DNA from 4 places in the Sporomusa intestinalis genome. Region 3 is predicted to be linked to each of the others. Evidence: riboswitches for the same ligand, from Rfam matches in the RefSeq annotation. Region 3 holds a riboswitch; each other region holds the start of a gene.
The links. A riboswitch is a leader RNA that binds a small molecule or an ion and turns the genes downstream of it on or off. The one in region 3 is predicted to bind cyclic di-AMP.
Positions count from the first base shown of each region.

Region 1: another riboswitch for cyclic di-AMP. It lies ahead of ACZ481_RS12130 (peptidoglycan-binding protein); the one in region 3 lies ahead of ACZ481_RS13470 (3D domain-containing protein).
Region 2: another riboswitch for cyclic di-AMP. It lies ahead of ACZ481_RS23790 (4-hydroxy-tetrahydrodipicolinate reductase); the one in region 3 lies ahead of ACZ481_RS13470 (3D domain-containing protein).
Region 4: another riboswitch for cyclic di-AMP. It lies ahead of ACZ481_RS09955 (C40 family peptidase); the one in region 3 lies ahead of ACZ481_RS13470 (3D domain-containing protein).

Region 1 covers NZ_AP042390.1:2,588,889-2,596,273, forward strand. The annotation lists gene ACZ481_RS12120 (polysaccharide deacetylase family protein) at 1-156, shown strand, start outside; gene guaB (IMP dehydrogenase) at 208-1,662, opposite strand; gene ACZ481_RS12130 (peptidoglycan-binding protein) at 1,813-2,448, opposite strand; cyclic di-AMP (ydaO/yuaA leader) riboswitch at 2,452-2,587, opposite strand; gene ACZ481_RS12135 (hypothetical protein) at 2,748-3,245, opposite strand; gene ACZ481_RS12140 (2-hydroxymuconate tautomerase) at 3,316-3,501, opposite strand; gene ACZ481_RS12145 (hypothetical protein) at 3,671-4,234, shown strand; gene ACZ481_RS12150 (TVP38/TMEM64 family protein) at 4,277-4,951, opposite strand; gene ACZ481_RS12155 (hypothetical protein) at 5,004-5,207, opposite strand; gene recG (ATP-dependent DNA helicase RecG) at 5,429-7,385, opposite strand, start outside.
Region 2 covers NZ_AP042390.1:5,112,187-5,119,571, reverse strand. The annotation lists gene ACZ481_RS23800 (ABC transporter substrate-binding protein) at 1-460, opposite strand, end outside; gene dapA (4-hydroxy-tetrahydrodipicolinate synthase) at 1,102-1,980, shown strand; cyclic di-AMP (ydaO/yuaA leader) riboswitch at 2,227-2,361, shown strand; gene ACZ481_RS23790 (4-hydroxy-tetrahydrodipicolinate reductase) at 2,492-3,262, shown strand; gene ACZ481_RS23785 (beta propeller repeat protein) at 3,434-5,062, opposite strand; gene ACZ481_RS23780 (response regulator transcription factor) at 5,169-5,858, opposite strand; gene ACZ481_RS23775 (sensor histidine kinase) at 5,855-7,000, opposite strand; gene ACZ481_RS23770 (hypothetical protein) at 7,096-7,385, opposite strand, start outside.
Region 3 covers NZ_AP042390.1:2,865,319-2,872,703, reverse strand. The annotation lists gene ACZ481_RS13495 (type I glutamate--ammonia ligase) at 1-1,410, shown strand, start outside; gene ACZ481_RS13490 (rubrerythrin) at 1,559-2,068, shown strand; gene ACZ481_RS13485 (NAD(P)/FAD-dependent oxidoreductase) at 2,209-2,880, shown strand; gene ACZ481_RS13480 (hydantoinase/carbamoylase family amidase) at 3,029-4,255, shown strand; gene ACZ481_RS13475 (hypothetical protein) at 4,355-4,861, shown strand; cyclic di-AMP (ydaO/yuaA leader) riboswitch at 5,091-5,236, shown strand; gene ACZ481_RS13470 (3D domain-containing protein) at 5,283-5,966, shown strand; gene ACZ481_RS13465 (DMT family transporter) at 6,122-6,574, shown strand; gene ACZ481_RS13460 (acyl-CoA dehydrogenase family protein) at 6,682-7,385, shown strand, end outside.
Region 4 covers NZ_AP042390.1:2,188,311-2,195,695, reverse strand. The annotation lists gene ACZ481_RS09965 (metal ABC transporter ATP-binding protein) at 1-693, opposite strand, end outside; gene ACZ481_RS09960 (ABC transporter ATP-binding protein) at 885-2,609, opposite strand; gene ACZ481_RS09955 (C40 family peptidase) at 2,727-3,395, opposite strand; cyclic di-AMP (ydaO/yuaA leader) riboswitch at 3,399-3,529, opposite strand; gene ACZ481_RS09950 (glycosyltransferase family 2 protein) at 3,629-4,588, opposite strand; gene aroH (chorismate mutase) at 4,740-5,099, opposite strand; gene ACZ481_RS09940 (hypothetical protein) at 5,194-5,508, opposite strand; gene ACZ481_RS09935 (HyaD/HybD family hydrogenase maturation endopeptidase) at 5,534-6,016, opposite strand; gene cybH (Ni/Fe-hydrogenase, b-type cytochrome subunit) at 6,028-6,750, opposite strand; gene ACZ481_RS09925 (nickel-dependent hydrogenase large subunit) at 6,959-7,385, opposite strand, start outside.

The DNA of each region.
Region 1 (7,385 bases), 280 kb from region 3:
AAAAATAAAAATTTATGGAGTCATGCTATTGTACTGATGCATGATGGCCGTGGCCATGGCGAGACGGTAAAAGCCCTGCCGGAAATCATTACATTTTATCAAGAACGCCAATTTGAATTCCGGGTTGTCAGCTTCGACACCCCTCCACCCTGGTAACAATATGTGTAAAAAATGCTTTGGACACCTGGTCCAAAGCATTTTTGCAGTTTAAACACTGTAATTAGGCGATTCTTTGGTTATGCTGATATCATGGGGATGGCTCTCTTTTAACCCGGCACCGGTAATCCGGATAAACTGGGTTTTGGTAATAAGTTCGTCAATATTACGGACCCCGCAGTAACCCATACCAGCCCGCAGGCCCCCTATCAACTGAAATACGGTATCAGATACGGAACCTTTATACGGTACCCGGCCTTCAATTCCTTCCGGCACGAGCTTGTCCATGTTTTCCTGGAAATAGCGGTCTTTGCTGCCTTCCGCCATTGCCCCCAGCGAACCCATACCCCGGTAGACCTTGTAGCTGCGCCCCTGATAGATGATAGTTTCACCCGGGCTTTCCTCGGTGCCGGCCAGCAGGTTGCCAACCATTACGATTTGGGCGCCGGCGGCAATTGCTTTGGCCACATCGCCTGAATACTTGATGCCGCCGTCGGCAATAACCGGCACATTATATTCCTTGGCGGCTCTGGCACAGTTATAAATGGCGGTTATTTGCGGTACGCCGATACCGGCAATAACCCGGGTAGTGCAGATCGAGCCAGGCCCAATCCCTACTTTTACTGCATCGGCACCGGCTTCAATCAGGTCGCGGGTAGCCTCGGCTGTGGCAACATTGCCGGCAATAAGGTCAATCGTGGGAAAGGTGTCTTTAATCTTTCGCACTGAATCAAGAACCCCCCGGGAATGACCATGGGCAGTATCCACGACAATTACATCAACTTTAGCGCCGACAATAGCCTCCACCCGCTCCATCATGTCTGATCCGACCCCGACTGCGGCAGCTACCAGCAGCCGGCCTTTGCCGTCTTTGGCTGAGTTTGGATATTTTTGAGCTTTTTCAATATCTTTAATGGTAATGAGGCCTTTCAAGTTGCCTTCAGAATCAAGCAGCGGCAGCTTTTCAATCCGGTGTTCGCGCAAGATGGCTTTGGCTTCTTCCAGCGAAGTGCCGACATGGGCGGTGATAAGATGCTCTCTGGTCATACAGTCGGATATTTTACGGCTAAGATCAGTTTCAAAACGCAAGTCCCGGTTGGTCAGTATTCCCACCAGTTTATTATTGGTGGTAACAGGAACCCCTGAGATCCGGTATTTTTCCATAAGGTCGTGGGCATCCTGGAGTGTATTGTTAGGCGACAGGAATATGGGGTCAACAATAATACCATGCTCAGACCGTTTGACTTTATCAATTTCGTTGGCCTGGCGGGCGATCGGCATATTTTTATGGATTACCCCGATGCCGCCTTCGCGGGCCATGGCAATCGCCATCCGGGCTTCGGTAACGGTATCCATTCCTGAACTGATAATGGGAATGTTGAGCTTGATATTTTTAGTCAAATATGTAGATACTTCCACTTCCCTGGGCAGTACTTCCGATTTTGCCGGAACAAGCAACACATCATCAAAAGTTAACCCTTCAGGACCGAATTTGTTGTCGAACATTGACTAAACTCCTTTCACTAGTAAGGTACTAAAACACATCTAATAGGTATTTCTCACTATAATAACATAAATAAAGTTACCAAATCTACCATTTTTCATGTCTTGAATAAAAAAAATAAAACAATGCCTGGTATGCACCAGGCATTGCTGTTAACCAAGAACATATACTTTAACTTGTTGGACGCCAAAATCATAAGCCTTAGCTACAGAGACCATGGCGATGTCGATGCGGTTGCCTTTAATTGCCCCACCGGTGTCTTCGGCTATGCCATACATGCCGCTGCCGTCAGCAAACTGGATATATACCCTTGAGCCAAGGGGAATTACCCGGGGGTCAACCGCAATGACACCTGGGCGTATCTGTGTGCCCATATAGGTCAGATTGCCCCATTGGCCATTGTCGTGCGGACCGGGAGCATAAGCCGTAGCTTTGATGTCGAGCACGGCTTTGTAACGTTCGGGCGCACTGCCGCGTGATACCTCTGTTCCCCGATTGCCCACCAGAATTTGCAAGGTGGCCTGCCCGGCAATACCGTCGGCATTAATATTTTTCGCCTGCTGGAGTTCTGTAACCGCTTGCTCGGTGCTGTCACCATATATGCCATCAACTGCAAGGTTATAGCCTAAATCATTGAGCCGGCCCTGAAGCTCCCGGACATCCTGGCCTTCCATACCTGGCTTGAGGGTCTGGTCGCCCAGGGCAGCGGAAACTGGTGACAGCCAGAGAGTGGCAGCCAGAACAGCCAGCGCGCCGGTGCTGTACACAATTTTTTGGATGTTTTTCATTTAGATACCCCTTTCTAAAGCCTACGAGGTTAGCTGACGGGTTCGGGACAAAGGGAAATCCCTACCGCATAGCGCGGATTCACCCCCAAAATGGGTCCCCCATTTTCCTCTTAATAAGGAAATTCGGCTTGTCGATAGTGTACATGATTTTTGGGGGTAAAGCAAGTTGACATAAGTTTGTTTATTAGTAAATAACGACTCTTATCTTTGTTTTTTGGGCATATGCCCGGTAATGCATGGTTTTAAAGAAAGGCCTGTAAAAAATAAAGAGGCTGCAGTTTTGCAGCCCCTGTTCCCGGTTATAATTCTTTACCCAGCATAAACGGGGCAAAGCCGAGTTGCCCCCAATAATAGTTCACTGAGGATTGAATAATACCGGCCAAGCGTCCCCGCAATATTTTTTTGGTTTCGGCTAAGGAATGAAAAAACAGTCTGGCCGCCGGATGGGCGTTATTGGCGGCCGCCTGCTGGTAATACTGGGCCGAGCGGTCTATTAGAGTGTATATAGACCAGAGGGCTGTCAGGGCCGGCAGGTTTACCGGATCGGTCCCAGGCTTGGCCTGGGCTGTGAACTGCTGCCAGTCCGAGTCACTGCCCAGGAGTTCGGCTGCTTCGACAACCGGGTACCTGGCAATATCAATATCTACAGTACTGGCAACAGTGAGTAAAGCATAGAACTTTTCCTGGAACGTATTAACCAGCGTCATTGCCGGCAATGATCCGGTATGGGCTGCCAGTATTGCAAGCTGATTATTTAGCGCAGTTTCCAGTTCAAGGGCGAATTGAAGCGGCACCATATCAGCTGAGTCACCACCTTTTAAATATTATTAGGAAATTAGGCCATTTCCTCACGAAATGGCCTAATGCTTATCTATCTGCTGCTAATACGCCAGCTTTGGCAATATGTTGGGTTGGAGCCTCGCGTAAGACAATGGTTACCGCTTCCGGCGGGCATTTGGCTGTTTCCACAATCGCTTCAGTTACCTTTTTAACTAATTCCCGTTTTTGCTCCAGGGACCGGCCTTCTAACATGTCGATTTGTACAATGGGCATAGTTATCCCTCCTGGTTATTTATAGTTTTTATTTTCGCCATACATACATATAATCCCTGCTGAATGAATAGAGATTATATGACTTCGGAACTCTCTATCACTAATTCATACTATGTAGCATACGATACAATAGAGTTCCACGATCATGAAAAAAAAAAGGAGGATTTTTATGGCTACCTTAAAAGATATTGAAAGAGTTTACGGGTGCGAAATTAATGCTATTGATACGCCGCCCTTCACGACGACCCTGCCTGCTAACGGCACCGTAAGCCTATGCTCGATTACTGTACCTACACGCCGGGACGCCTATCTGGTACGAGCCGTCATCAACTGGAGCGTAACCTTTACACCAATAATACCGACTGTGAGCGTTGTCTTAAGCACCCCCGGCTTTGCCCAGGCTCAATTTGAAATTTTGAAAGATGGCGGCCCGATTGCCCGTGTAACACAATCTCTTGGCCAGCTAGGGTTTACGATTGGTGCCCTTTTCAGTACCCAAACCGCCAGTTTTGGTGTGGCCGCGCTACAGGTCCTGGATACAACATCACTCTGCGGGAATACCAATGAAATTTCAACTTTCGAGGTGCGCGCCACCAACATCGCTTTGTCTGTGCCGTCAGGCATCAGTGGTACCTCAATTATCCCCTTAGGCAGTATTGTATCAGCAGTTGGCCATGTGTCGCTGGTGGTTGAGCAAGTTGATACCTGCAGGCAAGAGGAGATTAATTCTTAAAAGCTACCTGTAACGGGCACACCGGCGTTGTGCCCGTTTATATTATTTGCACTGGCGTTTCTTTCGCGCCTTGCGCCACCACAGGCCACCGTAGAGTGCAGCCACCAAAGTGATAATAAGCATAAGCCGTATACTATTTTCACCGGCAAACACCAGATCATGACCCAGTAAGACCTTGATGATTACCGGCGGCAGTTTGCCGATCCCTGTGGCTAGTAGGAAGTCCTTGCAGGAAATCCTGCTGATTGCGGCCACGGCGGTAATAATTCCTGACGGGGCTAAGGGCAGCAGCCTGGCAAGCAATAGCGCCTTGAAGCCATTGGCGGCACTATAGTCGTCTATCTGCTTTAAATAGCAGCTTTTCTTAATCGAGCGTTCGACTAACGAGCGAAAGCAGTAACGGGCAAAGACAAACATGGCTATGGCCCCGAGAACTTCGCCCGCCCAGGAAATCATGATACCCCAAAACAACCCGAAAACAATACCGGCTGCCCCGGAAAGAATCATAAACGGAAAAACAATGGTAAAGGTCATGACAACAAATAAAATAAGCGTAACAAGGACAGCGCCGGCACCAAAGGAGCGAAGGTATTCAGCCAAAGCGGCAATATCACCCTTTTCGATAATACCGTACGCCTGCTGAAAAAATTCCGGCTGCCACAGGTACATTAGGATAATAAGTGTCAGGACCGCCAGCCAACCCAGGGCTTTTTTCATTTCATATCCTTCCTGTTCTTTAAAAACAGCGCTACACAGCGCTGTTTCGGGGTTAATCGTATTGAGACAGTTCTTTTCTGAATATGTTGCAAGAGCCCTCCAGCCAGTGAATACAGTCAGCACAACGTCGGGCATAAGTGGACGGCGATACATTAAGCAGCGAATAACCATACCCCATTGCCGTGATAACATGCTCAAATTCCTGACATTCTCCGGCAATATTTCTTAGTTGCTGTTCAGTATAATCTTTTACCATGCCGCACCTCTCCTTATCCGATTTTTTTTAGTGTGCGCGCGGTGGTGATAAAAAATTAAAAAATATTTTCAAAACCTGTTATTTTTATGTATAAACCTGCCTGAGAATGTCAATATTAGTAATGTAAATTTTCTCCTCTCCCATAATTGGCGGCCTTCGGGCCGCCCCTTTTTTTGGTTCTGCCACAATTTGCAAATACTTCTGCAGATCAGCCGTAAGCCTTATCTGCAGAATACCATAGTAAAGTTTTCGCCAAACCAGCTTAACAATGTCTGCCAAACCCGGTTAAGGTATTCAGGCGTACAAACGGTCTGCTGAGCCGCACGGCGCGCTTCCAGCAAAATATCGGTATCTCTGATAATATCAGCAATTTTTAAATCAGGGATGCCATGCTGGACTGTGCCGAAAAACTGGCCCGGCCCTCGCAAAATCAAATCCTTTTCAGCCAGGATAAACCCATCATTAATCTCGGTCATGACCTTAAGCCGCTCCACTGTCTCCTGGCTGGTGCTGTCAGATAATAGAATACAGTAGGATTTATGCTCTCCCCTGCCTACCCGGCCGCGTAACTGGTGAAGCTGGGCCAGGCCAAACCGGTCGGCACCCTCAATAATCATGACCGTGGCATTAGGTACATTAACACCAACCTCGATGACTGTCGTTGCAATCAAGGCTTTAATCTCACCGGCGGCAAAAGCCGACATGATGCCGTCTTTTTCCTGTGGCTTCATTTTACCATGCAGCAACCCGCAGGTATAGCCTCTAAAAAATGTGGTCGATAATTCATCATAGATTTTTATCGCCGACTGCGCTTCCACCTTGTCTGATTCCTCAATAAGCGGGCAGACAACATAGACCTGACGGCCAGCCTTAATCTGATCCAGGGCAAAGGCATAGACTTTGTCCCGGCGGCTGCTGGCCCGTGAATAAGTGGCAATTGGCTGACGCCCCGGCGGCAGCTCGCGGATAACAGACACATCAAGATCACCATAAACCGTAAGGGCCATGGTCCGGGGAATGGGTGTGGCCGTCATCACTAATACATCAGGCTGTCCCCCTTTGGCTTCCAGCCGTGCCCGCTGCTGAACGCCAAAGCGGTGCTGTTCGTCGGTTACAACAAGGCCCAGATGCTTGAACTCAACATCAGTCTGAATTAGTGCATGCGTGCCGACAACAATGTCAATGCCGCCTTCTTTAATTTGGCCCAGCACCTGTTCGCGGGCCTTACGGGTAAGTTTCCCGGTGAGAACGGCCAGTTTGATGCCATGAGGTGCAAGTAATCTGGCCAGGGAATGATAATGCTGTTCAGCTAAAATCTCAGTGGGAGCCATCAGGGCTCCCTGGTAGCCATTTTCCACGGTCTTAGCCAGTGCCACTGTGGCAATCACTGTTTTGCCGGAGCCAACATCTCCCTGGAGCAAACGCTGCATAGAGGTGATATCTTCCATGTCGGCTTTAATCTCCCCCAGGGCTTGCTGTTGATCACCGGTTAATGTGAAGGGCAGCTTATTCTCTATTGCCGTTACCAGTTTTCCATCAGGAGCATGTTTGATGCCCGGGCTTTTGTGTTTGTTTTGTTGTTTTAAGTATGTCAGGCCGCACTGTAATAAATATAACTCTTCAAATACCAGCCGCCGCCGGGCTGCGGCCAGCATTTCCCTGGTGGGGGGAAAGTGGATGGCAGTCAGGGCCTGTTGGCGATTGATCAGGTTGTAGTCGGAAAGTATTGCCTGAGGCAGGGTTTCTGCCTCAGACACCGGTAAGGTATGAAATATTTCCACTGCCTGGCGGGTAAGTGCACGCAGCTGCCATTGCGGAATACTCTCGATCGCCGGATATACAGGTATAATCTGCCCGGAGTCGGCATTAAAGTCGGCGGCTAACTCGATGTCAGGCTTGTTTATTTCTACAGTGTGCAGGCGCCGCTGGACTTTGCCGGAAATAATAAGCTCCATCCCTGTCTTATACCTGTTTTTAATATACGACTGATTGAACCAGGTAAGCTGAGCCACACCGGATGGATCCCTGACGGTGATTTTTACGATCCTCAGGCCGCGGTGTGATTTAAGCTCACTGATATTAATGATGACTGCCCGGAACGTTTCATACAATCCGTCAGTTAATTCCGCAATCAGCTTATGGTTGCTCCGGTCTTCATAGCGGCGCGGATAGTGCTCC
Region 2 (7,385 bases), 2.2 Mb from region 3:
GGAAGACATAGTCACCGATGTCTGTTATTCCCTCCGCCGTGGTTGAAGTACCCATAATCGATACCCCGGCCTGGCTGGCAATCGGGCCTACGGCAAACATTTCCCCGCTCAGGGTCGGGCCGATTATGCCAATTACATTATCCTTGTGGATCAGTTTATTAGTGGCATTAATGGCCTCGTTTTTATCCCCTTTGGAGTCTTCAAAAATGAGCTCGATTTTAACCTTGCCCCTGCTGTTGATTTCATCCCGGGCCAGCTCCAGGCCCTGCTTAATCGCTTCGCCATAAGCAGCGCCGCCGCCGGTAAGATACGATACCACCCCGATTTTGGCTGTACCGCCTGCTTCCTGGCCGGCTGGGGCTGCCGGCTGGCTGCCGCCACAGCCGGCGGCGGCAGCGGCCAATACCAGGGCCAGGGCAGCTGCCGACCATTTTTTGAACTTATTGCGCATAGTAAACATACCAATCCTCCACCTTTGCTTTTTATTTTAAACTGCTTCAGCTACGGTCCGATTACCACTAACTGTCCTCAACCCCCTTAAGAAAAGCTGAAGCCCCTACTGGCAGAACTCTCTGCCAGTAGGGGCGAATGCGCGGTACCACCCTACATTGTACTCTTTATGGCCGCCGGGAAGCGGACAGCCTCTTTAACGCCGGGCGGCGCCCCTGTCTGTTGTATACTTCACAATGTATACAAGTCAACAGGAGAGTTCATGGGCGAGGTAACGGCCACAGTCACACACCGGCTTGCACCAGCCGCCGGCTCTCTGCAGTGTTTGTCCTGTTGCTTTCATCCCAATCATTACTTGTACTGCTGTAATTAAACAATTTCTCCCGCAAAGCCTGATTTGTTTACAGTTTTGTTTGTTAATGGGCGTTGTACGGGGGATATTGTTTATTTATTATTCATTATCACAGGACAACGGTTTTTTGTCAATAGGGTAAAAGAAAACATTTCACTCTAGGTCGCTGCCGGCAGAAGCGGCAGATATATTTTAAATTCCAGGCTGAGCGGCAGGATTTCTTATACCGGGATGGGAATATTGATATTATGATAGCGGGAAGAGCTAATGTTAAAATATAAATAAAGGCGGTTAGACTAATGAAGAAACCATTATTTATCGGCTCCGGCGTAGCGATTGTAACTCCTTTTGCCCACAGCGGCATTGATTATCAGGCTTTCACAGAACTGATTGAGTTTCAGATTCAGGGCGGGTCAGATGCCATTATTGTCTGTGGCACTACCGGCGAAGCCTCAACAATGCCTGATGACGAACATATTGCCGCGATTAAATTTGCCGTACAGGCAATTAACAAACGGGTACCGGTTATTGCCGGTACCGGCAGTAATGATACCCGCCATGCCATCGAGCTGTCGAAGGCCGCCGAAGCGGTTGGCGCCGACGGGTTGTTGTCAGTTACGCCCTATTATAATAAGGCCACGCAAAAGGGACTGTATGGCCATTTTAAGCTTATTGCCGACAGTGTGGGCATTCCGTTAATTCTGTACAATGTACCCAGTAGAACCAACCTTAATCTGAATCCCGAGACGATAAAAGCCCTGGCGGAAATAGACAATATTATTGCGGTTAAAGAATGTAACCTGGGGCAGGTAGGTGATGTGGTAAATTTATGTGGTGAGGGTTTTACCGTGTATTCAGGTGACGATAACATGGTCCTGCCGGTATTGTCACTGGGGGGGAAGGGGGTTATTTCGGTGATGGCCAATATTATCCCCCGGGATACTCACGCTATGGTCATGAAATTTATCCAGGGAGACCTTGCCGGTGCCATCAGGCTGCAGCTGCAAACCCTTAATCTGATCAAAGCCTTGTTTAGCGAGGTAAACCCGATTCCGATTAAAGCCGCGGTCAGGCTGCTGGGGTACAAAGCCGGCCAGTGCCGGATGCCGTTAACAGAAATCAGTGAGGAAAACCTGGCGTTGCTCCGGGCTGAGATGGAGGCTTACGGCCTGCTTTAAATGTATTCCCGGTAAAAAACATTTTCTAAACTCCTGTATGCAGGCCAAGTGCAGGAGTTTTTAATTTATGCTGACACGGGGACGGTGGTTTCGTCTTGTAAATCGTCGTTATTAATGATATGCTTTAGGGGAAGGTGTAAAGTTGCCAGTCGGGTCCTGCAGACAATTCCGGGGCCTGCTGTCACTTAGGAGTTGTAAATAAAAGGAAAATAAGGTATTATTAAACATAAACCTGTGTTTTCTGTTAAAAGGCAATCGCCGAGTTTCATGTAATTGGAAGCGGGGGAACCATCTTTGGGGTGAATCCTGTGCAAGCAGGTAGGGCGAATTTCTTTCTGCCCGAATCCGTCAGCTAACCTCGTAGGCGTTGAAAGAGAAGGATGTTATTGTCCTGCCGCTCTCAAAGGCTAACAAATACCTTTGAGAATCCTTCTCAAAGCTGGTTTTGAAATTTCTATCAACATGCAGGATGAGGGTAGAAAAAGAACAAACTACAGTTTTAAGGAGGAGTATGATGGGGAAAACAAGGATTGGCATTTTCGGTTTTGGGAAAACAGGTAAAGTGGTTGCTAATGAATTTTTGCAGGACAACTTATTTACGCTGGCTTGGGTAGTTCGTAAAGGTGATGCTGATCATCAAAAATATGCCAGCCGGCTGCTGGGGCATGAGTTTGATGCCGGGGAGATTTTCTCTGTTGATGACATTGATGATAGTTTTTTTAGAGAAAGGCCAGTGGATGCGCTGGTGGATTTTTCAGACTCATCCGGTGTATACCAATACGCCAAAGCGGCACAGGCGGGAATACCCATAATTTCCGCCATTTCCCAATATGAGCAGGAAGCGCAGGAAGTGCTGAAATCCTATGCAGAATTTGCGCCAGTACTTTATTCTCCTAATATTACGTTAGGGATTAATGTATTGATGGTTGCGGCGCAAATTTTGCAAAAAATAGCGCCCCATGCGGACATTGAGATTGTTGAGGAGCATTTTAAGGGGAAAAAAGAGGTATCGGGAACGGCGAAAAGAATTGCCAATGTGCTTAACCTTAATGTGGAGGAGCATCTGAATTCTATCCGCGTCGGCGGTATTGTCGGCCGCCATGAAATTATCTTTGGCATGCCGAACCAGACGATCCGGCTGTCCCATGAAAGCATTAGCCGGGCAGCCTTTGGCCAGGGCGCTATCTTTGCCGTGAATTTTCTGATAGGCAAGCCGCCGGGCATGTACGCGATGGAAACGATCATAGCCGAGATGTTCAGGCAGAATATTCCTGTATATTAGCTTGGCCACCCCTGCCTCTTGCTGAAGACTTGCAGCAATCTGTTTAGTATATACAGGACGTATAGTGAGTAAAACAGCTTTCCCTGATCAGGGAAAGCTGCTTGCGTTTGTGCCTGGCGCGGCAGGTCTGTTTTGCTCACTATTATTGCAGGTCTGTTTTGCTCACTATTATTATTGAGCGGTTTTTACCCAGACTTCGCAGCCCTGGAACGGGTTTGCCGTCCCCAGGTATAGTTTTTGATCTGCCCCGGCAAATAATTTTCTTACACCATAATTATAGGGATTACCCAAACCATTTAGAGACACCGGCAGCCAGAGAATGCCGTCATTGGATTCCCAGAGATCACAGCCAAGTGATCTGTAGCCGATAACATACAGCGCATTAACCAGATAAGCGGAGAAGATATATCTAAGAAAGCGGGTCATAGTGCCTGCTGGATTGGCAGGCAGCAGTGTTTCCACGATATCAGGAATCACGGAGATAAGCTGAGGCAGCAGATTATTCCAGCTCCAGGTGCCCAGATAAAGCTTGTCGTCAAAAGCCTGGATCTGCCAGCAGTAGCCATTGGTCAGATCGCCAAAGCCGGAAGGGTAGCCGCTTAACGGCAGGCCGCGCGTGCCGGTGACAGGTTCTGTGGGACTGACCGGGATTCCCCCTACAACCAATTCCCAGCTGTCATCGGGCGCAATCCGGATGACATCAAAGCCCTTGGGGGCTACAATCTGGTCGCCCGGATTGAGGCTTAGAATCGCCGCTTCCATGGCTGTACCAATATAGATATGATCTTTAAAGACCGCCAGCGACCAGGGGTGTTCATTGCGGGCATCGCCGGCGCCTTTATCGACAACCAGCTTCCAGTCGTTTACCTGCGGTGACGTATTGTTGGTCCGCCAAAGTTCAAAGCCTGTCGGCAGGGCTGTGGCCACATAGAGTTGGTCGTTATAACTTAGCAGCAGGTCAATATTACCCCGGGGATTGCCGTTAGGACCGCCGGCGAGATTCACTTCTTCCCAGCCAAGTTCCGGATCCGTTGTGGTAAATAACCGGGCTTCGGCAACGCCGGTTAGCGGCTGGGCCCCCATATACAGCCGTCCCTGGTGGATGGCAATGGCGCTGGTTGCATAGCCCTGAATATTGGCGTCCAGGAGCGTCCAGGTTTCGCCGTCTGTGGATTTTAGGATTAACAATTCCGGGCTTGACGGTGTAAGCGCGCCGGCATACAGGACATTATTGTAGGTGATCATGTAGCGAAAGCCAATGATTAACGGTGCGGCCGGTGCTTTATACACACGCTGCCAGCCCGCTGTGCCGTCTTTTTTATAGCGCCAGATTTCGGCGGCGTTATCGATATTTTGGGGTATCAGGGCCGACGGAACAGGAATATTTCCGAATAAGCCGCTGCTTATCACTGTATAGGGAATATTTCTGGCTGTGCCGACATACATGTAATCGCCTAATTCAGCCATTGACGCGGTATAATTGTTCTGTCTGGCATTGTCGGGGTTGTCGATATCGAACCCGTTTACGGGCGTTATTTTGCGGAAGGCCAGGTTATAGGGAAACACAAACCGATTCGGAGAATAGTTTGATATATGTTTTACATCAAGCGTATAGCAGGGAAAAGCAACAGCTTGCTCATTTGCTTCCAGGACAACGTCGGTAAGGTTTACTCTGGCATCATCATAAGCAGACAGCGTACCTTTTAATATAAACCGTTCCAATATCTCAAACTCGACTTGTTGTCCCAGCGAATGGTTTAAAAATCTGGTAAGGTCTGCCCTGGTATCTTGCATGGTCACTTACGCCACCTCCTGAAATATTACATAACCAGTTATTATATAGTATTCAGGTGCTGGCGAAAGTGACCATTTTCTTGTAAACAGTGGTCCAAAAATGCCGCCGTCGCTATACCGGGTTGAATCGATAGCCTGTACCCCAAAGGGTTTCGATATATTCAGGATTGGCGGGATCTTTTTCAATTTTTTTGCGTATTTTCTGGATATGCACCGCTACTGTGGCCGTATCGCCACAATAATCGTCCCCCCAGATCGTCCCGAAAATATGATCTTTGCTAAATACTATATTGGGATTGGAAGCAAGGAATACCAATAGTTCATATTCCTTGGCCGTAAGCTGTACCTCTTGGCCGTTGACAAGAATTTTATGGGAGGCAGTATCAATTTCCAGGCCTTTATACTGGATTACTTCATAAGCCGGCATATGTCCCCGCAGCCGCTCATACCTTTTGCTATGGGCTTTTACTCTTGCTGTCAGTTCAGCCGGACTAAAGGGTTTGGTCAGATAATCGTCAGCCCCCAGATGGAGGCCTCTGATTTTGTCAATGTCGTCGTTTTTGGCGGAAACGACAATAATGGGTATCTCCAGGGTTTTCCTGATGTCCCTGATAATTGCATAGCCGTCTGTACCAGGCAGCATCAAATCAACGACCACGACATCATAGGCACCGGTTAGCGCTTTTTTCAGGCCCAGCAGCCCCTCGGCGGCAATATCGGCCCGAAAACCGTTCAGCTGCAGGTAATCGCGCTCCAATTCAGCAATGTCCGGATCGTCTTCAATAATTAACACACGTTTCATGCCTGATCTTCCTCCTCCTGGGCCTGGGGCAGCGGGAGCCTGACGGTAAAGCAGGAACCGTGCTGCCGGCCGCTTGATACGGCAAGCGTTCCCTGATGGGCTTCCACCAGTTCCCTGGCAATTGCCAGCCCCAGGCCTGTACTGGCGCAATTTTTGGGGCGTTCGGCGTCAATCTGGTAGAACCGGTCAAAGATAAACGGCAGTTTGTCTGCAGGGATGCCAGGGCCATTATCCGCGATATCGAGACAGATGGAGCCGGCCTGCTGATACAGCCGGACCGTGATGAGCAAATCCTGGCCGGGGCTGTGGACGACGGCGTTATTGATCAGATTACTCAGCGCCTGGCGGATTCTTTTGCCGTCCACCTGCAGCCAGTAATCTGCCGCCAGGTGTGGATGGTACAGCAAGCGGACGTTCTGTTCTGCCAGTTCGAACTTGTATTCTTCCATTAGGTCTTGCATAAACTGGCCGATGTGTACCCGCTCAAAGTGAAGGTCTAACTTCTGCATATCCAATTTGGCAAACAGGAACAGATCATCTATGAGTTTATTCACATAAACCGTGTTCTTATGGATAGTCTGCAAATATTTGCGTTGCCCCTCCCCGGCAGCGACTGTTCCCTCAACCAGCGCCTCAATATATCCCTGAATGGCGGTTATCGGTGTTTTCAGGTCGTGAGAGATATTGGCAACAAGGGCTTTGCGGTTGGCTTCATATTCGGCCTGCCGCTTTTCGCTGTTAGATAATTTTTCGGTCATTGTGTTGAAAGCAGCTATTAACAGCTCCAGATCGTTGGGTTTGTCATATTCCAGTGTAATGCTGTAATTGCCCCGGGCAACCTCATCCAGGCCCTGCCTGAGCTTTTCCATCGGCAGGAGTATCCGTTTTTCCAACCGTAGCAGGAACAGGAGCTGCATCAACTCTTTAAGACCGATTGCCACAGCGAAAAAAATAGCGACTTCCTTGATGCCGACCCAGCTAAACAAGAGATATATGATAAGCAGGTTAAACAAAATAAAGGCCGGGCGCAGATAGCGGAAGTATTTATAATGGCGTAAAAACCGGCCATGATGGCCGCCATGACCATCATGCAACCGCCGTAAATGGGCATGAATGCCCTGAGGCCGTCTGTGTCTGAACATGTCAATCCCCTATATGTTTTAGTTTGGCAGCTTACTTACTACACTATTATATTCCAAATAATTGCAGGGCGCAAAATATTGCGCCCTGTAAATTATTAGCCTGCTGCTGCAGCGAAGGTTAACTCAACCTTGGCGGTTAATTCCTGCGGTTCCTGATCTTCCTCGGTTCCGGAACCGCTTAAGGCCACGACTGCCTTTTGGATCTCATAACTCTTGTCGATAAATACATTCACCGTAAACCGGGGCTGGGCGACAGGGCCGAGTTCTTTGAGCAAACGGTGATGACGGTGATGCGGGCGTTCACCGCTTAATTTTTCATACAGCCGTGTTTGCAGATCGGCCGGCAGGTCAGTGCTCTGCAGCGACAGCAGTGTTGATTCGCCTT
Region 3 (7,385 bases):
GACGATATCCTGTTTACGGCCGCCACGGAGCTTGAATTTTGGGTAAAAACCCCGGCTAATAAAGCCGAGGTGGAAGAGCTGTCCGCATCGCAGGTCATGCAGGAGCAATACTGGCAGCGTACCCGCGGCAATGTCCGGACGGCGATGGAACAGGCCCTGTTAATGATGGCCCGCTATGGTCTTGAGCCGGAAATGGGCCATAAAGAGGTCGGCGGTGTAAAAGCCCGGATCGATGAGGCCGGCCACCTAAGCCATGTTATGGAGCAGCTTGAAATTGACTGGAAGTTTGCCAATGCCCTGCAATGCGCCGACAATGAGCTGCAGGCCAGGATTTTAGTGAAAGAAGCCTTTCGGGCTAACGGTCTGGAGGTAACCTTCAAAGCCAAACCGATTATCGGGGTGGCTGGCAGCGGCGAACACACCCATGTGGGGATTGCAGCCCGGCTGAAGTCCGGCAAAATTGTCAACCTGTTCTCCCCGGCCGATATGAAGCAGCATTTCCTAAGTGCCATCGGTTATGGCGCCATTATGGGCCTCTTAAAGCATTACGAGGTAATCAATCCGTTCATATCCTCGACCAACGACTCCCTTAACCGCTTAAAACCCGGTTTTGAAGCCCCCATCTGCATCGTAACCTCCCTGGGCCACTCACCGGCCGCCCCTTCCCGCAACAGGACGATTCTGGCCGGCCTGGTGCGTGATATCAACAACCCGCTGGCAACAAGATTTGAGGTCCGCTCCCCTAACCCGTATACGAATACCTATATTGCAATAACTGCTTTTTATCTGAGTATGCTTGACGGCATCAAGGCTGCCGTTAACTCCGGCAAATCCTTGGCGGAAATTGACGCGGAGCTGTCCAAAGAGGCCGGCACGTCAGGCTTCTATCTGGAAACTGACCGGGCCTACCGCAGCGAGCATGATGTGTTTGATGATTATAGCGAAGAAGAGCGCAACCGTCTGTTCAGCAAACCGCCGGCCACAGTGTGGGAGAACACGCAGAGTATCAGCAAATACCCGGAAAAAGTAAAAACCCTGACTGCCGGCGGCGCCTTCCGGCCTGAGCTTGTGCAGGCGTTTGTGGCCGGAGCGCTGGTAAGGTGGCAAACGGAACTGCTGAACCGCATTATTCCGGAAAACCTGGCGATTGTAAAAGAGGCCAAAATGCTGCATGATGCCGATTCCGGCAGTGACCTTGACCTGCATCACTGGGATAAGATCAACAGTCTCAGAACCTACCTGGCCAAAGACTGCCTGTCGCAGAAAAGCCTGTTTACCCGGATTAAAGAGGCGATTGCAGCCGGGGATTTTGACACCGTATCGGCCCTGCAGATTGAGATGTCTGAGAAGATCGGCACATTAAAAGCCCTGTACAGCCAGTACAAAAAGAATATGATCCATCTTTGTTAACAAATACAACACTCTCTCTGCCGCCACGGAGAGAGTGTTGTATTTTTATTATTTTTTGATAAAAAAGTTAACAATGTCACAATCGGGAAAGGAATTCCTCTGAAAATATGGAATATATCAGTAAATTACCAGTAAAGGAGCTGACAGTATGGAAAAAAATGCCTGTGATGTAGGCAATCTGTTTAGTGATCTGGAAGCACTGCGAATAGCCATTGATATGGAGGCCCGGGGCCGCGACTTCTACAAACAAGCCTATGAATATGCAGAGGCCAAGGAGCATAAAGACCTGTTTATGCTGCTTATGAATGAGGAGATTCAGCATCTTGACCAGTTTACCAGGCTGTACAACGAGGTGAAAGAAAACCAGCAGGACGGCGGGGACTACTTGTTTGATCAGGAGACTTCCCGCTACCTGACAGTACTGGCTGAACCCCATATTTTCCCTAAAGACAAAGCCGCCAAAATATTTCCCGAGTTCAAAAGCATTGCCGATATCCTGCGGGCCGCTATGCAGGACGAAAAGGATTCGATCCTGTTTTATGATGCTTTGGCAAAATGTGCTAAGTTTGAAGGGGCCAGAAATATTTTCAACCTCTTAAAATTTGAAGAACAGACGCATGTGGTTAAGCTGCGGGAAATGCTTGACGGTTGGGCTTAAATACTGCAAACCGGCATGAATAGCGTCTTTAGGGCGCTATTTTTTTCTTTAAAAGGATTTTTTTAGCAGGAATTTTATAATCAGTGTCTAATTTATAATAATAATCTATTAAATATTATTATCTTACAGGGGGTTTGATTATGGAACAGAAAACAGATTTATTGGCGAAAGGCGCCATCGTTCAGCGCGACCGGGAAACCTATGCAATTGCTCCGCATATTCCGGGCGGGGTTATTCTTGATATTAACCTGTTAAGAAAAATTGCCGATGTTTCCGAGAAATATGGCGCCAAGGCGCTTAAACTGACCTCAGCCCAGCGGATTGCCATTGTTGGCATCGCGGAAGAGAAAATCGATGCCGCCTGGGAGGATCTGGGGATGGACAAAGGGGCGGCCGTCGGCCTGTGTGTCCGCAGCATCAAAATATGCCCGGCCACTCATTTCTGTAAGCGGGCCCAGCAGGATGGGTTAACGCTGGGGCTGGAGCTTGACAAAAAGTATCATGGCATGGAATTGCCCGGGAAGATGAAGTTCGGCGTCAGCGGCTGTACTAACTCCTGTGCCGAGGGCTGGGTTAAGGACATTGGGCTGATCGGCACAGCCAAAGGCTGGAAGGTTGTGATCGGCGGCTGTGCCGGCGCCAGAGCCAGAATCGCCGACCTATTGATAGAAGGGCTGCCCCAGGCCGAAGTAATGCCTGTTATTGAAAAAATTATTGCCTATTACCAGCAGAATGCCCGCAAGCATGAGCGGATCGGCATGATGATTGACCGCTTAGGTCTTGACACGGTCAAACAGGGAATATTAGGCTAAACAAAAAGCGTCTGGCATGCCAGGCGCTTTTTAGTGCCGGAAGCGGCCTGCCGGCGGACGGTGCAGGAATTTTTTTGCAGCAATTATAGAATTGCAAGCAAAATAGCGGTATACTGTCAGTAAAAGAAGCGAGTAAGGGGCGGTGGCGATGCAAGCGAATCCTTTGGCAAGTGAATGGGTGCTGGAACAGTTAGAGCAGGTGGCTCAATATAGTCAGGAACAAGCCGGTGTCTCCCGCCGGACAATTAGTAAAGCCGGTCAGCAGGTGCGCGGCTTCCTTGCCGGGCTGATGCAGGGCAGCGGTCTTGTTGTCCATACCGACGCAGCCGGCAACCTGATCGGACGCTGGGAACCGGCCGGCAGTCAGGCTGCCTTACCGGCGGTAATGACCGGCTCACAGCCGGACGTCATCCCCGGCGGCAATGACGGTATATTGGGGATATTATGCAGCCTGGCGGCGGTTAAAGCATTACAGGAGCGCGGCGACAGCAAACATCCCCTGGAGGTAGTGGTGTTTGCCGGAGAGGACCCCGGCCGCTGCCGCCTGACGAATGTAGGCAGCAAGGCCATGGCCGGCCTGGTCAGCGAGCAGGCCTGGAAAAGGAGTACCGCCCAGACAGGCCTGGAGGAAGCAGCCGCTTCTGCACCGGCCTTTGAACATATCCGCGCTGCGGCCCGGCCTAAGCATAGTATTAAGGCTTTTCTGGCCCTGCACACAGAGCAAGGGCGGATTTTGGAACAGGGGCGGGTGAATATTGGCATAGTGGAAAATATTGCGGCCCCTACCAGGCTGAAAATAACGGTAAACGGCCTGGCCGGCCCGGCCGGCGGCATACCGCTGGCCGAGCGTCAGGACGCACTGGTGAGCGCCGCTATGATTGTATTGGCCGTGAGGAATATCGCCGCCGAGCATGATTACCGGGGGACAGTCGCCACCGTGACCACGCTGAAAACCTATCCCGGTATCCTTGCTGCCATTCCTGCCGTGGTCGAAATGGGGGTCGAGATAAATGGCACAGAACATGAAAGTATCATTGCCATTCTCCAGGCCATAAAAGATGAAGTCAGTATGATCGCCGACGATCATGACACACCGGTGGCTATTGAAGTGATCGCGTCCGAAAAGCCGCTGCCGCTGGACCCAGCCATTATCAGCGCGGCGGAAAGCATCTGCCACAGCCGGAAACTCGCCAGTTTGCGCCTGGACGACCGCATTGGCTATGATGTTGTGAATATAGCCCATATGGCCCCGGCGGGGCTGATATTAATCCCCGGCGGCGAAACGGCCGGCCCTGGCAGTCGCCGGGCGGCCCAAGCAGCCATTAGCGCCGGTGTCGACGTGCTGACAGCCCTGCTGTACCAATTGGCAAAGTGAACTCGTTTCAAGTCTTTTCTTAAACTTACCACTATTTTTTATGTAAACTTTATGATAAAATATCAGTTGAATCAACATCAAATGAAAGGAGTGCTAACCTTGAAGAAAATAGTAACCGCGGTTTTGTTGATGGTTTTTGTCATGCCGCTTTCATTTGCTTTACCCAAGGCTGAGGCTGCTTTCTTAGAGGATCAACTGGGTCAAGCGGCTACCGGCGCCGGTGCCGCTGCGCAATTACAGCAAATTCTGCAGATGACTGACAATTTTGCGGACAGAGAAGCCTTGTTAGGTACAATTGCCAAGAGTGCCATTGAACGTTCAGGCAACACCGCTGCAGTTAACGATATTACCACTATGGCCACCCAGCTGCTCACGCAGGATCAGGCCGTAATCAAAGAAAATCTGGTTAAGGCGGTAGAAACGGCTGCCCGCAGCCGAGTCGAACAAGAGGTAACTACCCGGCTGTCCGGTTATCAAACAGAAATGGCTGTACTCTCTTCCTTGCTGAATAACAGCAATATGTTAATGCCTGATGCGGTAAAAAACAGTAACGCCATTAGCAGCATTATGCAGGCCAGCCCGCGAACCATTGACGTGATTAATTAACCGGCTCAGGCCGGTTCTTTTTTCCAGCAGAATTTACAAAAGTGCAAGACTATGTCCGGAAAAGACTTGGCCCAGGCCAAGTCTTTTTCTTATGTATTTTATAACCCATTCCCGGGGAGCAGAATAACTGAGAATTGCCACTGCAGGCTTAACAAATTAACGAAAACAGAGGCTAAGGCAAATTTACAGGGTTTTGCTAAATTTGACCAATAGTCCGATCCGGTATATTATAGATATGATGCCGAATCTTTACAGGTACGGGGGAACCAAGACAGTAGACACAGGGGATAATCCGTTAAGAACGGAAGGGCGCATTCTGATTCTCTCTTTTCCCTATCCCGACAGCTAACCCCGGAGGCTATGTTTCGAGGTTTTTTTGTGGTTATCGAACCTCGAACACTATCGTAAGAGAGGTGATACATTGAAAAATAAAGCCCTTTTTACCGTAATTTTTTGCCTGGCCTTACTCCTTAGCATCAGCAATCCTTTGGCAGGAACAGCGGTGTCATCACCGGCAGCAAAGACCCAGCCGGATATTGCAGCCTCACCGGCTGCGGCCAAAGCAGAAGCAGAAGCCGTTGTGCCGCCGGAACCGCCCGAACCGCCGCCGCTGACTATGGGCATGCGCGGCGATAAAGTCCGCGTCGTCCAGAAGCTGCTGGCAGACGGCGGCTTTTATGCCGGCAATATTGACGGTGTCTACGGTCCGATTACCGCCAACGCCGTAAAAGCGTTTCAGCGCAGCACCAGTCTCGAAATCACCGGCACAGTGGACAGGCAAACCTTTACCTACCTTGAGCGCGCAACAGGTGAGCCCAGCCGCTACAGCCGGTCGCTGCTGATGAGAGCTTCGGCCTATACGGCCCATGATCCCGGCAACGGCAGTTATACCTATCGCGGCAATTTGCTGCGCCGGGGCATGGCGGCTGTTGATCCGGCGGTAATTCCGCTGGGAACCCGGTTGTACATCCAAGGCTACGGCTATGCCATCGCCGACGATATTGGCGGCGCCATTAAGGGGCAGCGGATTGACCTGGCTTTCGACAACCGCCGCGAGGCTTTGAATTTTGGCGTCCGCAAAGTAACCGTCTATATACTGGATTAGAAAAGCAGGCTGCCGCCTGCTTTTCCTTTTGCCGCCGATTACCGGATTCTCCCGGAATATTAAAGAGCTCCTGGTATTATACTACATTCATCCGGTTCTTGCTGCCGGCTGCGTTTATTGTCCAGGCTCGATCATTTGATGGGAGTGTGTTCGGATTGAATCTTTTTTCTGGTGAAATGCTGCCATTGGCGCTGGCGTTAGTCTCAGGCGTGCTGATGGCGGTCCAGGGGTCGCTGAATGCCCTGCTGAGCAAAGCGGTCGGCCTCTTGGAGGCTACCTTTGTCGTGCAATTGACCGGAGCGGTTCTGGTTATGGTTTTATTGTTTGTATTTAACATGGGCAAAGGCAATTTGTATGCCTGGCAGGTTGCGCCCTGGTATTCCTGGCTGGGAGGAATTATCGGCGTTGGCATCATCTATCTGGTCGCCGCCAGCATCCCCAGTGTGGGGGTGGCTAACGCCACTACCGCCATCATTGTCGGCCAGGTACTGACGGCAATTATTATCGACCATTTCGGCGGGTTTGGCCTTGAGCGTTCTGCATGCAGCCCCCAGCAGCTATTGGGGCTGGTATTGCTTGCAGTGGGCGCTAAATTATTGTTAAAATAGCGCTTTTTTTTATATTTTTACCAATTAGGTGTTAACAAAAAAAACAATATGCGGTATACTTATCATTAGTATTTTTTGGTTTTATGCTAACCATAAGGAGGCAAAGCATGGATTTTAACTTTACTCCCGATCAATTGGATCTACAGAAAATGGTAAAAGATTTTGTTGCTAAAGAAATTACGCCTCACGCTCTGGAAATGGATAAAGAAGGTGTAGTTCCCCCTGATCTGTGGAAAAAACTTGATGAAGCGGGCTTATTAAATCTGACCGTCCCTGAAGAGTATGACGGACCTGGTCTTGATGCTCTTTCCATTGCTCTTATATATGAAGAATTAGGCAAAGGCTGCGCCGGGGTGGCCACCACAACGGCGGCCAACTCCCTGGCTTCCTATCCGGTCGTTTTATTAGGCAATGAGGCGCAAAAAAGAAAAATGTTCGATGTCCTCAATAACGGCAAACTGGCGGCCTTTGCCTTAACCGAGCCTGGCGCCGGGTCGGATGCGGGGGCCGTTGCCACTACCGCCGTCAAGGACGGGGATAATTATATTATCAACGGCACGAAGTGCTTTATCACCAACGGCGGCATTGCCGATATCTATATTATTTTTGCCAATACCCGGAAAACCGCCGGCATCCGCGGCCTGACAGCTTTTATCGTCGAGCGGGGCACACCAGGCTTTTCCGTGGGTAAGGAAGAAGAAAAAATGGGAATCAGGGCCTCCAACACCTGTGAATTGGTATTGGAGAATGTTTGCATCCCCGCCGACAACAGAATCGGCCGGGAAGGGGAAGGGTTCAAAATCGCCATGAA
Region 4 (7,385 bases), 680 kb from region 3:
ACTGGCGTGACTGGAGCGGAATTCTTCACTGCCGCCGAAGAAACACAGATGCCGGTTGATGCAGGCCACCTTTGCCGCAAAGCGGGTCCCATTCTCGATATCATGGGATACCATGATAATGGTGATGCCCAGGGTAGTGTTAAGCTGGCCCAGCAATTCGTAAATCCGGCTGCTGGCAGCATAATCAATGCCACTTGTTGGTTCATCCAGCAATAACAGCCGCGGCTCACCCGCCAAAGCCCGGGCTACCATCACCCGCTGCTGCTGGCCCCCTGACAATTCGCCAATCCGGCGGCCTTTTAGCTGCTCTGCCCCGACCATTTCCAGCATCTGGTCAATAAACCGCTTATGGGCGGCCGCTTTTGGCCGCCCCCGGCTGCCAACAAGCCCCAGGGCGACAATCTCCTCGACAGTCGCCGGGAAAGCCGCCGTATTCTGGGAATAATGCTGGGGTACATAGGCCATAATGCCCTGCCGGGCGGCGGAACCGATACTGCCATTATTAATCAGGACCTGGCCCGCAGCCGGTTCAATCAGCCCGGCAATAATTTTTAAAAGCGTACTTTTGCCAGCGCCGTTTGGTCCTACCGCAACAACAAATTCACCTTGCTGCACAGTGAAGGATATATTGCGCAGCACCATTTCCGTATTATTGTAACCAAAGGTAATATTATGCAGTTTAACTTCAGCCATAGTAGCCTCCTCAGCCGGTGTTGCGGATACTCTACATAAGAATATTCCTAGCTAGATGTTATCAGCCTTACTGGCATCTGTCAATTCCTGCCGGCAGTTTTAAGCCAAGGCTATGAAAAAATACAGCGACCAATCTATACTCTCCCAATAAAGACCGGCCGCAGGATGGTGTTATGATTATTACCATTATTTTACTCACTTATGCGCAGTTTACCAAGCTCATAGGCCCGGGCATAGGCCCCTCCCTGAGCGATAAGCTCCTGATGGGTGCCGGTTTCGGCTATCGTGCCGCCTGTTAAGTACAGAACCCGGTCAGAGGCCATGATGGTGGACATACGGTGGGTGATAATAAAAGTGGTGCGCCCGGTTCCGGCCTGCCTGATCGCAGCCATCACCAGCTTTTCCGTATGGGCGTCAAGGGCCGCAGTCGGCTCATCCAGGAGCAATATGGCCGGCTCGGTGATAATGGCCCGGGCAATTGCGATGCGCTGCCGCTGACCGCCGGAAAGGCTGCCGCCTAATTCACCGGCCATAGTATCATAGCCTGCCGGCAACGCCTGAATAAATTCATAGGCGTTGGCAAGCCTGGCTGCCTGATCAACCTGGCTCACGGTGGCTGCAGGCCGGCCATAACGAATGTTTTCCCGGATGGACATGTTAAATAATACCGGCTCTTGCTGAATAAAACCAATATGTCTGCGCAGGGAACTGAATGTAAGGTCCCTGATATCAATACCGTCCAGCAGGATGGCTCCGCTCTCCGGGTCATAAAATCGCAGCAGCAGGTTGGCAAAAGATGATTTCCCGGCCCCGCTCGGCCCCACAATGGCAATTACCTCGCCCGGGCGCGCTGTCACGTTAATATTGTTCAGCACCGGCTGCCCGTGCCGGTAGGCAAAGGTAACACGCCTGAATTCTACCAGCCCCCGCGCCTGAGCCAGTTCCAGCCGGCCGTCCGCCACTGCCGGCCGCTGTTCGTTCAGCAGCCGGCTAATCCGTTCCCAGGCGACCAATCCCAGTTTAAGCTGGGTCAGGCCCTGACTAATTTTGCCGACAGGCGCCGGTACATTGATAATGTAAACAAGAAAGGCAAACATGCCGCCGATGGTAAGGTCGCCGCGGATAACCTCCCGCCCGCCGTACCAGACAATAACGGTTAGGCCAATAGCGGCCAGAAATTCAACCAGCGGCACCAGCATCGCGCTTAACCGCTGGGCTTTCAGCAAATCAGCAGCAGCCAGCCGGAGCTTGCTGCTAAATTTTCGGTACTCATACTCTTCGCGGGCATAACTCTGCACAATCATAACCGCTACGACCGACTGTTGAATAATGGCCGTCACTTTAGCCAGGTGATGTTCCACAAGTGCTCCCAGGCGGCCTATTTTATGATTGAAACAACTGATGGCCACAATAATGAAGGGCAAAGTGGCAAAAGTAACCATTGCCAGCTCCCAGTCAAAATAAATCATGATAGCCATAATGGCCAGCAGGTTAAGGGACTCGACAATAACGTCGGGAATCCCCGTTGTAACTGCCTGTTGGATAAACAAAAGATCATTGGTAAATAATGAAACAATCTCTCCCGAAGGCGTCTTCATATAGTAGGCATAATCCAGTGACTGCAGTTTATGAAACATATCGGCGCGCAGTCTGGCCAGCATTTTGTTACCGGCTTTAGCCATACCATAACCATAGCCATAAAAGAACAAACCGCGGATCAGATAAAGCAGGATAATTCCGGCTGTAATAAAATGCAGGAAGGCAATACTGCCGCCCGCCAGGGCATCGTCAATCAACAGTTTTACTACCAACGGGGCCGCGAGGCCGGCAGCAGTGGCGATAACAAAACAAACTATCGCCGTTGCAGCCAGCAGCCAATAGGGAATGATGAATTTTCGCCAGTAAAAACTTAACATAGCATATCTCCACCGCAATAATCGGACAACTACTTCTGGTGTGGAAAATCGATTCAGAAAACACAAGTCTTTGGTAAATAAAAGGGGAAGGCTGCTAAAGCCTTCCCTGCTGTCAGTTTACATCACCCTGCGGGCACCGACATAGCGCGGTCCCCAGTAACTACTGTTCATGCGGTCAATAGCAACACCGCGGCTGGACGTAGCACTAATAAACTTGCCGTCACCAAGATAGATGCCACTGTGGGATGCCCCGGCAGCGTAAGTGCTGAAGAACACCAGATCACCCGGCTGGAGCCTGTTGTACGATACGGTCCGCCCAACTGCAAACTGTTCATCAGCCATTCGCGGCAAATAAACACCGCTCTGAGCAAAAACATAACGTGTAAAACCCGAACAATCGAATCCATTAGGGCTTGTCCCACCAAAGACATACGGCACACCTGTATAGCGCATAGAGGTCTGAATAATCCGCCGTACCGAAGTGGTGGAAGAATCACGGCTGACAGGGATATCCCGCCCCATCAGAGCCCGGTAGGTTTGCGGTCCGATTACGCCATCGACTTCAAGGCCACGGGCCTTCTGGAAAGCCTTCACGGCGCTGACCGTCGCGTCGCCGAAATCACCATCAGCTGCACCGGCATTAAAGCCAAGGCTGTTAAGCTGGGACTGAATTGCGGCTACTTCTTCGCCCTGATCGCCGGCTTCATAAGTACCAGAAGCAAAGGCGAAAGCAGTGGTTCCGAAAAAGAGACAAAAAGCGACAATGAACCCAAAAAACTTGTGCAAACTGTTTCTCCTCTCGCTGGCCTCCGAGGTTAGCTGCCGGGTTAGGGTTGCAGGCACCCTACCGGAAAATCTCTCCGGTTTCACCCCATAAGTTGGTTCCCCCGTACTGGAGCTGGATTCGGCTTTCTATACGCTCACCCATGTTATATTCTGTTTAAATTTAAAAATTCCTGCCCAAAATTGCGTTTTTTTTACAATAATTAGGCAAAAAAAATAAGTTATTTGCCCAGCATTTACCTCTCGTCGTTTTCTTCTGGCCGCGTGATCTCCGCCCGCAGCCAGTAAAGGGGCCGCTGTTTTACCTCTTCAAAGATTCGCCCGATATATTCGCCAATAATCCCGATGCCGGACAGCTGCAAACCGCCCAGCAGCAAAATACTGGCAGTAATTGTTGTCCAGCCGGGAACAGCTTCATTGGTAAACAACCGGATGTACAGGACCTGCAGCGTCAGAATAATACTGGCAAAGCCCATGGCAATACCCACATAAAAAGCAATGCGCAGCGGGGTTTTGGAATAGGCGGTAATACCGTCAAGCGCAAAATGCAGCATGCGGCGCAGGGAAAATTTGGACCTCCCGGCAAATCGCCTGGGGGCAACAAATTCTATATAAGTCTGCCGGTAGCCGATCGCACTGATCATGCCGCGAATAAACCGGGCCCGTTCCCGGAACCGGCAGAAGCTGTCCACCACTTTTCTGTCCAGTAAACGAAAATCAGACCCGCCCTCAGTTACCCGTACATTGGACATCACATTCATCAGTTTATAGAACAGGCCTGAAGTCAGGCTTTTAAACCAGGAAACGCCTTCGGTGGTAATCCTGACTGTTTGCACCACCTCAAAACCGTTTTCCCATTCCGCAATCAGCCGCGGAATCATGTCCGGCGGATGCTGCATATCGCCATCCATGGTAATGACAGCCTGGCCTCTGGCATAATCCAACCCACAGGTCAAGGCCACCTGATGGCCGAAATTCCGGGCCATAATCAAAGCCCGCACCCGCCCGTCCGCCTGCGCCAACCGCTCTAAAATCAGGGGCGTGGCATCACTCGAGCCGTCATCAATAAAGATCAGCTCCAAAGAATAGGCCAGCGGCGCCATATGTTTAACAACTTCCTGGTAAAAGTTATCAATATTCTCCTGTTCATTGAATACCGGTACAACAATGGAAATCAATTGCTTACTCAGTTCCATACCCTTCCCTCCCTGTTGCCACTCATCTATTATTGCACTGTCAGCCCCTGTTTGCAATAAAATTCCTGTATTTTAATAGCATTTTACTTCCGGGAGGTAATTATTAAAGCCTGCTTGGTCGTTTGACAAAGCAGGCTTTACAGCAGCCGTATTATAGCTTCATGTCCTGGCGCAAGTTTATCGCCCCATGCAGATAAACATGTCTGATATCCGACTGGCGGGTGTCTGTATTCAGAAGAATTAATACCCGGATACAAAGCGGCAGCGCCTCCGGACACTCCAGCTCCTGCGTGCCGAATAGGGGCACCTGGGTCCAGCCCAGCTTTCTGGCCCCGGCCGCCGGGAAAGCCGCATTCAGGTCCGGCGTGGAGCTAAAAATGACAGCGCCGATATCCTCCGTATTGACCGCATTTTCCTCGATGATCGCCGCAAGCAGCTCAGCCACGCGTTCAAAAATCTCTTCCCGATTATTGTCTGTAACAGTTGTTGCACCACGAATACCGCGCAGCATTAACACCACTCCTAGCGAAGAATTAACAAGGCCATAAGTTACACTATACGGGGAAAAAACCGTTTTTCCTGCCGTCATTGTAAAGCACTTGTAATTAATTTTTTTTAGCTGGTTTGTTACAGCGGCAGGAAGCGCACAGGTGGCACCGCCACCAGCCGCATTCGGGGCAGACGGAATTTGCCGGAGTTAATTCCACATACTGGCCGTGGCTGTACTCCTGCCAGCAAAAAGTCGCTCCTGTCACTTTCTTTAACACAACAGCCCGTGTATCCACCCAGAGTTTTTGGCCCAAAACGGTAATTAACAGCTCATGGCAGCCTTTGTCCTGATTATACCGGTAACCTTCGGCCGGAAATAGCTCAGGCTCTTCCTTCAGAGTAAGAACCACATTGAGGACACTGTAATTCACAGCCCCACCTCCCGCATGGTAATACCTATGTTAGCGGCAGGCTGTTTATACGCCAGTCTTGCAAAATAGTAAGCACCCGCTCGGCAGTGGCGGCCACCCCCGGCTGCACGGCCTCACTCAGCTCCAGGCCAACATCAATCACTGCCGGCTGAATACCGAGGATAACAACTTCCCGGACAGGCTGTTCCAATAGCTCCAGGGCGGCCAGCACATCCTGAATCCCCAGTTCGTGCAGCGATACCTTGTTTTTGAAATAGGCTTTCACCTCTTCATTGGCAAACTGGTACAGATCGCCTGGGTTGCCGCCGCCGCTTACGGCATCAATGATCAGCAACCGGTCTGCACCGGTCACAAACCGCAGCAGCTCCATCCCCAGGGTACCGCCATCCAGAACCAGCACATTGTCCGGAAAGCGATAGCGCCGGGTAAGTTCTTCAACCACCCGGACACCAAACCCTTCATCCTGCATCAGGATATTACCGACACCCAGAATAACAATTTTCTCCATAACGGCCGCTCCTATTTTGCCTTAGTTTTCTTGGTGTCTGTGATATCGCCCAGATCGTCCGGCTCTTCCTCCATATATTTTACGCCGGAAAACATGGCCGAAATCTCACCGCCTTTTTCGGTTAAGTCGGCCCTGATCGCCATATATACATGGACAATAACAAACAGTATGATGCACCAGGCGACATAATGGTGAATAATATGTACCATATACTCATTAATCAGCCAGTTGTTGAAAGGGCCAAATATTTTTGCCAGAAACCGGTTGGGCTCAACCATGTAGTACATGGCAAAACCGGTAACGGCTTCGATGAAAAACATGAGGTACACAGCCAGATAGCCTGACCGGGCCAGTGAATTCCGCAAATAGGGCCGGTGCTTGCCGCGCAGAAGCATATAATGCATCTGGGTATCGATCATCCCGGTCCAGTACAGTTTGCTCCAGGGCTTAGGCAGCAATCTGTCGCCAGGATTAATAATAAAGCCATAGATCCGGGGAATAAAAGAAATGACAAGCACATAGCCGGCGATAAAGTGGATATAGCGGATCGTTTCCATGGACAACACATTGTTAACGGCAAAGGTTGGCTCCATTCCCTGGGTGCCCAGAAAAAAAGGATTGCCAATATAAAGCCCGGTAAGAAACAAAATAAATACACATATTACCATGACCCAGTGGAAAATCCGCGTCCACGGGCTGAACAGGTAATAGGGTTTCATAGCGCCTTGACGCATGACCGTATTCCTCCTCTTTTTTAGTCTCTACCAGAATTTATAAATAAATTCTGTGGACATAAGAACGGCTATACCCAACGGGTATCGTCCTAAAGGGCTTGGCACAAGCCAAGTCTTATCTTATCCTGATGGAAAGGTCAACTTTCCCTGGATAAGGGCAACATCGGCTTCCGCTTCCGCCCAAGGCTCGGCGCAAGCCGTGTTTTCTTTATAAATACGGGTCTGTGCGGACTACGGTAAGCTCCTTGCCTTGGCTGTCATACAAATGGGTAGCGCAGGCCAGGCAGGGGTCAAATGAATGAAGAACCCTCAGTATTTCCAGCGGCTTGTCGGCAATCTTGACCTTGGTGTCAATCATGCTTGATTCATAGGCACCATAGCCGGCTTTGCTGTCACGGGGACAGGCATTCCAGGTAGAAGGAACGACAGCCTGATAATTGTCGATCTTGCCGTTTTTAATCGTAACCCAGTGGCTGAGACCGCCGCGGGGCGCTTCATGCAGGCCAACCCCTTTAGCCTCTTTCGGCCAGGTGGCCGGGTCCCAGGTGGCGCTGTTCGCAACAGCAGTGTCACCGGCTTTTATGCTGTTGATCAGCTTATCGAAGAAATATTTGCTGACATAGGCGTTTAACTGG